Regions from separate parts of the Janibacter alkaliphilus genome, predicted to be linked through region 2. Evidence: predicted binding sites of a transcription regulator. Region 2 holds the regulator's gene; the other holds the start of a gene.
The links. Region 2 encodes LexA, which represses DNA repair genes until DNA is damaged. Its sites were predicted from a motif close to TCGAACANNTGTTCGA; they were not measured.
Positions count from the first base shown of each region.

Region 1: the regulator LexA is predicted to act here: its motif matches at 2,617-2,632, upstream of BJY28_RS11755 (DUF6504 family protein).

Region 1 is NZ_JACBZX010000001.1:2,456,011-2,460,215, reverse strand. Features, by position in the region: gene BJY28_RS11765 (DNA polymerase III subunit alpha) at 1-1,760, opposite strand, end outside; gene BJY28_RS11760 (SAV_6107 family HEPN domain-containing protein) at 1,757-2,245, opposite strand; gene BJY28_RS11755 (DUF6504 family protein) at 2,251-2,598, opposite strand; gene metF (methylenetetrahydrofolate reductase [NAD(P)H]) at 2,733-3,641, opposite strand; gene BJY28_RS11745 (polyprenyl synthetase family protein) at 3,771-4,205, shown strand, end outside.
Region 2 is NZ_JACBZX010000001.1:2,248,655-2,252,859, forward strand. Features, by position in the region: gene BJY28_RS10835 (LysR family transcriptional regulator) at 1-701, opposite strand, end outside; gene BJY28_RS10840 (NAD-dependent protein deacetylase) at 759-1,628, shown strand; gene BJY28_RS10845 (glutaredoxin family protein) at 1,688-2,119, opposite strand; gene lexA (transcriptional repressor LexA) at 2,186-2,923, opposite strand; gene BJY28_RS10855 (M24 family metallopeptidase) at 3,112-4,205, shown strand, end outside.

The sequences.
Region 1 (4,205 bases), 210 kb from region 2:
TCGGAGAGGACCACCCCGCACGGGTGCAGGGCGATGTGCCGGGGCAGCCCGTCGAGCCGCTCGACGAGGTCGAAGAGGGTGCTCAGCCGGTGCCCGTCGGGCCCGTCCAGGCCGCGGGCGCGCAGCTCGGGCAGCTCGGTCAGGGCGTGGCGCACGTCCCGGGCACGGATGTGCGGGAAGGACTTGGCCAGCTCGTCGATCTCGGTCGGGGCCATCCCGAGGGCGGCGCCGACGTCGCGGATGGCGTGCCGCGCCTTGTAGGTGTCCATCATCGAGACGCAGGTGACCCGCTCGCGGCCGAAGCGGGTGAGGATCCGCTCGTAGATCTCGGTGCGCCGGGCGGACTCGACGTCGATGTCGATGTCCGGCAGCTCGGCCCGCAGCGGCGAGCAGAAGCGCTCCATGAGCAGGTCGTGCCGGACCGGGTCGATGGCGCTGATCCCGAGCAGGTGGTTGACCAGGCTGCCGGCCCCGGAGCCGCGGGCGGCCACCCGCACCCCGGCCTCGGTGATGAGGTCGACGACGGCGGCGACGGTGAGGAAGTAGGTGGGGTAGCCGAGCGCGGCGACGACGTCGAGCTCGTCCTCGAGCCGCTCGGTGACCTGGCGCTGCAGCCGGGCGGAGGCTCCGGGGTAGCGGCTGCCGACGGCGGCCCGGCAGCGCTCGGCCAGCACCCGCTGCGGGTCCTGGTCCGGGCGCAGGCCGAGCACCCCGGCCTCCGGCAGGTGCACCCGGCCGATGCCGAGGTCGTGGCGGGCGTCCTGGGCGCAGGCCAGGGCGGTGGCCACGGTGTCCTGCAGCAGCGCCGCGGCCCGCTCCCCCGGGCCGGCCCCGGCGTACCGGCCGGCGCCGCCGGCGGCCTCGGCCACCTGGCGGGCGACCCGCGCCATGCTCGCCGTGCCGGCCAGGTGGGCGGCGTCGGTGACCCGGTCGAGATGACGCTCGTCGAGCACCACGAGGCGTCGGGTGGCGTCGAGCACGTCGGCGACGACCGCGTCCTGCGGGTCGAGGTGGCGCACGCTCGCGCTGAGCACCGCCGGGGTGCCGGTGGCGTCGGCCAGCCCGAGCAGCGCCGCGGCGTGGGACAGCGAGGCCGGGGTGCCTGGCGGGCCCCCGTGGTGGACCACCTCGACCGCGACCGCGCCGGGCAGCAGCCGGTGCCAGGCGGCGAGCAGGGCACGGGCCTGCTCGGGACGCCGGGCCAGCAGCGCCCGACCGACGTCGGAGCCGGGACCGAGCAGCACCAGCAGCGGCCCGGGCTCCCCCGGCCCCGTGGCGGACGCGGAGCCGGCCGGGGCGGCCCGACGGGCGATCATCTCCGGCGTGCTCACCGGGTCGCCGCGCTCTCCGGTGAGGTGGGTGTCGCTGACCAGCCGGCACAGGGCCGCCCAGCCGGCGGCGTGCGGCACGCCCGCGGCCGCGCTCCGGGCCAGCACGGTCACCCGGGGCAGCCGGGGGTCGACCTCGGCGCCGCCGCGCACCGGGGTGCGCCCGCCCGGGCGGGGCACCGTGGGTCCGCCGAGCGCGGTGGTGCCCATCGCCAGGTCCGCCCCGAGCACCGGGGCGACACCGGCGGCGGTGGCGGCCCGGACGAAGCGCACCGCGCCGTAGAGACCGTCCCGGTCGGTCAGCGCCAGCGCCGGCTGCCCCAGCTCGACGGCCCGGGCGACGAGGTCCTCGGGGGTGCTCGTGCCGTGCCGCAGCGAGAAGCCGGAGGCGACGTGCAGATGGGCGAAGCCGTCGCCCGCTCCCGGTCTCATCCGGTGAGGGTGGTCAGGTCGGCGGTGACCGGGACCGGAGGCAGGCCGAGCGTCCGGGCGACGATCCGGGTGAACTCCTCGCCGTCGCGCAGCAGGTCGTCGACCACCCGCACGCAGACCGGCCCGCGCCCGTCCGCGGGGTCCTCGGGCAGGGCGGCGGCGAAGTGCTCGGCCCACTCGGTCAGCTCGGGGGCCAGCCGGGGCAGCAGCTCCCACACCGGGGTCGGGCCACGGCCGCGGTGCGGGCCGCCGCGGACGGCCAGGACGGCCGCGGCGGCGCGCAGCACGGCCACCCGGGTGCTGGCGTAGCGGGCGTGCAGGGTGGCCGCCCAGTGCGCCTCGCCGAGGCTCTGCCCGGCCGCGGCGAGCAGGTCCATGGCCGTGGTCACCGAGGGCAGCGTGAGCGGCGAGGGCGTGGAGGTGCCCGTCGTGGCGGTGCCCGTCGTGGCGGTGCCGGACGTGGGGGTGCTGGTGGTGCGCATCATGCCGCTCAGTCCTGGGTCCGCAGCAGCCGCCAGGAGCCGTCCGGCCCCTCGGCGTCGGCGAGGTCGTAGACCCCGGGCACGCCGGAACGGCCCGGGCTGGCCTCCACCCGCCAGACCTGACGGCCGGTCGGCACGGCCCCCAGCGGACGCTCACGGGTGGCCTCGCGCCACCACGAGCGACGCTCCTGCCACCGGTCGACCACCCCGGTCACCCGGTACAGCCGCCCGCGCCAGAGGAACTGGTCCGGCGACGGCTCACCGCCGGTCGTCAGGGTCCCGGACGAGGCCCCGGACGGGATCTCCTCGGGACTGGTCAGGCGGACCTCGATGGTTTCCTCGACGCGGCGGGACACGGCTCCTCCTCGGGTGCTTCGAACGTGTGTTCGAAGATTACCCCGAGTCACCGACAGCCGGTCAACCCCGCAGCGGCGCCGACCTCACCGATCCCCCGACCTCGGCGGCCCCGACCTCGGCGGCGGGCCCTCGCTCAGCCGAGCTGGCCCGCCAGCCGGGAGCGCAGCTCGATCGTGGCGGTGGAGCGGTTCATCGTGATGAAGTGCAGCCCGGGCGCCCCTTCGCTCAGCATCCGCTCGGCGTGCTCGGTGGCGATGTCCATGCCGACCTCCCGCACCGCTGCCGGGTCGTCCTCGACGGCCCGCAGCCGGGAGAGCACCGCCTCGGGCAGCGGGGTCCCCATGAGCTCGGCCATCCGGGTGATCTGCCGGATGCTCGTGATCGGCATGATCCCGGCCGAGATCGGCATCTCCCGGCGCGCCGAGACCGCGTCCCGCAGGCGCAGGTAGGTCTCGGGGTCGAAGACCATCTGGGTGACCGCGAAGGTGGCCCCGGCGTCGGCCTTGCGCACCAGGGTCTGCACGTCCTCCTCCAGCGAGGCCGAGTCCGGGTGCACGTCCGGGAAGGCGGCCACCCCGACCTCGAAGTCCCCGGACCCGCGCACCAGCGAGACCAGCTGGTCGGCGTGGTCCAGCCCGCCGGGATGAGCCACCCACTCGCCCCGCGGGTCGCCGGGCGGGTCGCCGCGCAGCGCCATGACGTGGTCGATGCCGGCCGCGGCGTAGCCGGCGAGCACCTCGCGCAGGTCGTCCACCGACTGCGCGACGCAGGTGAGATGGGCCATCGCGGTCAGCGAGGTGCGCCGGGCCATCTCCTCGGTGATCCGCAGCGTGCGGTCCTGGCTGGAGCCGCCGGCGCCGTAGGTCACCGAGACGAAGTCGGGGCCGACCGCCTCGAGCTGGCGCAGGGCCTCCCAGAGGGCCTCCTCGCCGGTGTCGTCCTTCGGCGGGGAGAACTCGAAGCTCACCGTGGGTCGGGTGTCGCTCAGGTGGCGCCGGATGGTGCCCACCCCGGACTCGGGACGCAGCGGCTGCTCGCTCATGGCGGCGACGATAACCGAGGCCCGGCGTCGTAGGCTGCCACCGACCCGACGGTGAGACCAGCGCCGCAGGGACGCCACCGAACCCACCGCGCCCCAGGACAGGCGCGCAGACGCAGACGAGGAGCCCGCGTGACCGACCCCTTCGCCGACGACCTGCGCGGGCGTGTCCAGCACCGCCTGGACGCCGAGCTGGACCGGCACGAGCGCACCCTGGCCGAGATCGGCCCGGACGTCGCCGACCTGATCACCCCGGTGCGCGAGCTGCTCTCCGGGGGCAAGCGGCTGCGGGCCGCCTTCGCCTACTGGGGCTGGCGGGCCGCCGGGCAGCCGGACGACGACGGCGCCGTGGGGGTGGCCGCGGCGATGGAGCTCTTCCAGGCGGCCGCGCTGCTGCACGACGACGTCATGGACGACAGCGACACCCGCCGCGGGCGCCCGGCCGCGCACCGGGTGCTCTCCACGGCCCACCGCGAGCGCGGCTGGCTCGGCGACGGCGAGCGCTTCGGGCTCTCCGGGGCCATCCTCGCCGGCAACCTGTGCCTGCAGTGGTGCGAGGACCTCTAC
Region 2 (4,205 bases):
ACCGCCACGTAGTCCTCGGTCTCGAAGGCGACCCGCGGCGCGAAGCCGGCGTCGTGGGCGAGCTGCAGCAGGTGGCCGCGGCAGCGCGGGCAGCCGGCGATCCAGTCCTCGTCGGTGAGGTCGGTCATCGAGACCACCTCCTGCTCGGCGAGCGGGTGGTCCACCGGCAGCGCCACCTGCACCTGCTCGTGCAGCAGCGGCCGCACCTCCAGCCCCTCGAGGTCTCCGGAGCGCTCCAGCGCGCCGCCCTCGTAGGAGAAGGCCACCGCCAGGTCGCACTCGCCGGCCCGCAGCGCCGCCAGCGACTCCGGGGGCTCGGCCTCGGTGAAGGTGACGGCGACGTCCGGGTAGCGCTCGCGCACCTTCGCCAGCGCGCGCGGCACGAGGGTCACCGACGAGGAGGGGAAGGCCATCAGCCGCACCCGGCCCGAGCGCAGCCCGGCGATCGCGGCGACCTCCTCCTCGGCGGCGTCGAGGGCCTGCAGCACCGGCTCGGCATGCCGGGCGAGCACGGCGCCGGCCTCGGTGAGCCGCACGCTGCGGCCCACCTTCTCCACGAGCACGGTCCCGGTGCGCTGCTCCAACCGCTTGACCATCTGCGAGACCGCGGGCTGGGAGTAGCCGAGCGCCAGCGCGGCCGCGGTGAAGCTGCCCTCCTCGGCGATGGCCCGCATCACGCGCAGCCCTGCGGCGTCGATCATGCCCCTCACGATATCCCGACGGGTCACCCGGCCCCCGGCGGCGCATAATGGTGGGCGATGTCCGCACTGCCCTCGACCGCCGCCGACGCCGTGCCGGATGCTGCGCTCGCCGACCAGCTCGACGCCGCGGCGGCGGTGCTGGCCGAGCGCCCCGCGCTGGTGCTCACCGGGGCGGGGATGAGCACCGACTCCGGGATCCCGGACTACCGCGGCCCGGACGGAACCCGCCGGGTGACGCCGATGCACCTGTCCGAGTTCGTCGCCAGCAGCCAGGCGCGGCAGCGCTACTGGGCGCGCAGCTACGTCGGCTGGCAGCGCTTCTCCGCGGCCCGGCCCAACGACGGGCACCGTCAGGTCACCGCGCTGCAGCGGCTCGGCGCGATCGGCTCGCTGATCACCCAGAACGTCGACGGCCTGCACCAGGCCGCCGGCACCACCGACGTCATCGACCTGCACGGCCGCCTGTCCCGGGTGGTGTGCATGAGCTGCGGCGACCTCAGCGCCCGCACGGACCTGGACGCCCGGATGCGGGCGCTCAACCCCGGCTACGAGGTGGACAGCGACGAGATCCGGCCGGACGGCGACATCCGCCTCGACGAGGTCGACGTCGAGCGCTTCGTGCCGCCGACCTGCCTGGTCTGCGGGTCGGACATGCTGCGCCCGGACGTCGTCTTCTTCGGCGGGGCGGTCCCCAAGCCGCTGGTGCAGGAGTGCTTCGCGCTCACCGACGCCGCACCGGCGCTGCTCGTGCTCGGGTCCTCGCTGCAGGTGATGTCCGGGCTGCGCTTCGTCCGCCGCGCCGCGGCCCGGGGGATCCCGGTGGTGATCCTCACCCGGGGGCCGACCCGCGGGGACGAGCTGGCCACGCTGCGGATCGACACGGAGCTGGCGCCGGCCCTGGCCGGGCTCGTCGAGCGCCTCGGCTGAGCCTGGTTACGGCCGGCTGATCCGGGCCGAGATCTCACCGACCGCGCGGGTCGGACCGCTCAGCGGGCGGGAGCACCGACCGCCGCGCGGACGATCTCGGGGTCCGGGTTGGTGTGCACCTGCCCGTCGATGACCACGGTCGGCACGACCTCGTCGCCGTCGTTGACCGAGCGGACGTAGGCGGCCGCGTCCGCGTCCGCCCAGATGCTCACCCAGGTGGCCTGCGAGCGGTACTTCCCCAGCGCCCCGCGCAGACGCAGGCAGTAGACGCACCCGGGCCGCCAGTAGACGACCACCCGGTGCGCCGCCGGGTCCGCGGTCACCGCCGCGTGCTTCGGGCCGAGCATGCCGTTGAGCGGGGAGACCCACCAGGCGAGCGCCAGACCGGCCAGGGCGAGCATGATGAAGCCGGGCTGGCCGTCGGCCACCGACCGGCCCACCAGCAGGCCGGTGCCGACGAGGATCGCCACCGGCGGGAGCCAACGCGTCATGACGGACAGCCTGCCAGGTCGCTCGAAGTCACTCAGACAGCAGGCCGCGTCACTCGGACAGGCCGCTCAGACCCGCCGCAGCACCGCCGTGACCTTGCCGAGGATGGTGGCGTGGTCGCCGTCGATCGGGTCGAAGGCGGGGTTGTGCGGCAGCAACCAGACGTGGCCGTCGGTGCGCTTGAAGGTCTTGACCGTCGCCTCGTTGTCGAGCATGGCGGCGACGATGTCGCCGTTGTCCGCCTGCGGCTGCTGGCGCACGACCACCCAGTCGCCGTCGCAGATCGCGGCGTCGACCATCGAGTCACCGACGACCTTGAGCAGGAAGAGCGAGCCCTCGCCGACGATCTGCTTCGGCAGCGGGAAGACGTCCTCGACGCTCTCCTCGGCCATGATCGGCACGCCGGCGGCGATCTGGCCGAGCACCGGCACGTAGCTGGCGTCCGGCCGGGCGTCGCCCTGGCCGGTCGGGTCGTGGTCATCGTCGTCCAGCGCAGCGCCGCCCCGAGGGCCGGCGATGTCGGCGGGCGGGGGAGCCGGGGCGCCGGCGTCGGGGTCGATGACCTCGATCGCGCGCGGCCGGTTCGGGTCGCGGCGCAGGTACCCCTTGCGCTCCAGCGAGGCCAGCTGGTGGGCCACCGAGCTGGGGGAGGTCAGGCCAACCGCCGTGCCGATCTCGCGCAGGCTCGGCGGGTACCCCTTCGCCGCGACCGCGCTGCGGATCACCTCCAGCACGCGCCGCTGGCGCACGGTAAGACCGTCACCGGTGTCCCGCTCCGGGAGGCGGTGGATGTTGTCGTCGCTCATCTCGACCCTTTCGCTGGTGGCTGCGCTCAAGCCTAGGCACCTCGAACACACATATCAAACATCTGTTCGAGCGTGTCGGGGCGTCTGACGCGGTCTCCGGGCCCCCGTGGCACGACGGTGCAGCGCTGGCAGACTCGGGCCCGACGCCGCCGACGCCCGGCGGCCCGGACCGTCCGAGGAGGCCGCCGATGAGCGCCACGCCCGAGACCACGCCCGAGTCCGACACCGGGATCCCGCGCAGCGAGTACGACCAGCGGCTGGCCCGGGTGCGGGCCAGGATGGCCGACCAGGGGCTGTCCGCGCTGCTGGTCACCGATCCGGCGAACCTCTACTACCTCACCGGCTACGACGCCTGGTCCTTCTACACCCCGCAGGTGCTCGTCGTCCCGGCCGAGGACGACATCGTCCTCTACGCGCGGCACATCGACGCCCAGGGCGCCCACCGCACCGCCTGGCTGCCGCTGGAGCAGATCGTCGGCTACCCGGAGAACCACATCCACCGGCCGCACTTCCACCCCTTCGACTGGGTCGCCTTCGACATGCGCCGGCGCGGCCTCGTCGGGCGGATCCACGGCGTGGTCGGGCTGGAGATGGACTCCCACTTCTTCTCGCCCAAGGCCTACCGGGCGCTGGTCGCGGCCATCCCGGAGTGGCGCTTCGTCGACTGCTTCGAGCTGGTGAACTGGGTGCGCGCGGTCAAGTCCGACCGGGAGATCCAGCTGATGCGCACCGCCGCCCGGGTGACGACGAAGGCGATGGAGGCCGCCCTGGGGAGCATCGGGGAGGGCGTCCCGCAGAACGTCGTGGCGGGCGAGATCATGCGTGCCCAGGCCCTCGGCGACGGCGACGCCTGGGGCGACTACCCCTCGATCGTGCCGCTGCTGCCGACCGGCGAGGCGGCCGACACCCCGCACCTGACCTGGACCGACCGCCGCTTCCGGGCCGGCGACGGTGTGCTGCTGGAGCTGGCCGGGGCGCACCGTCGCTACCACGTGCCGCTCACCCGGACCGTCGTGCTCGGCGAGCCCGCCCCTGAGGTGGTGGCGCTGGAGCAGGCCGTCGCCGACGGGCTGCAGCGGCTGCTGGACACCGCCCGCGCCGGGGTGCCGGCCTCGCGGCTGGCCGAGGCGTGGACCTTCGCCCTGGCCGAGCACGGCCTGACCAAGCCCTCGCGGCTGGGCTACTCCATCGGCATCGGCTACCCGCCGGACTGGGGGGAGCGGACGATGAGCATCCGCAGCGAGGAGTCCACGGTGCTCGAGCCGAACATGACCTTCCACGT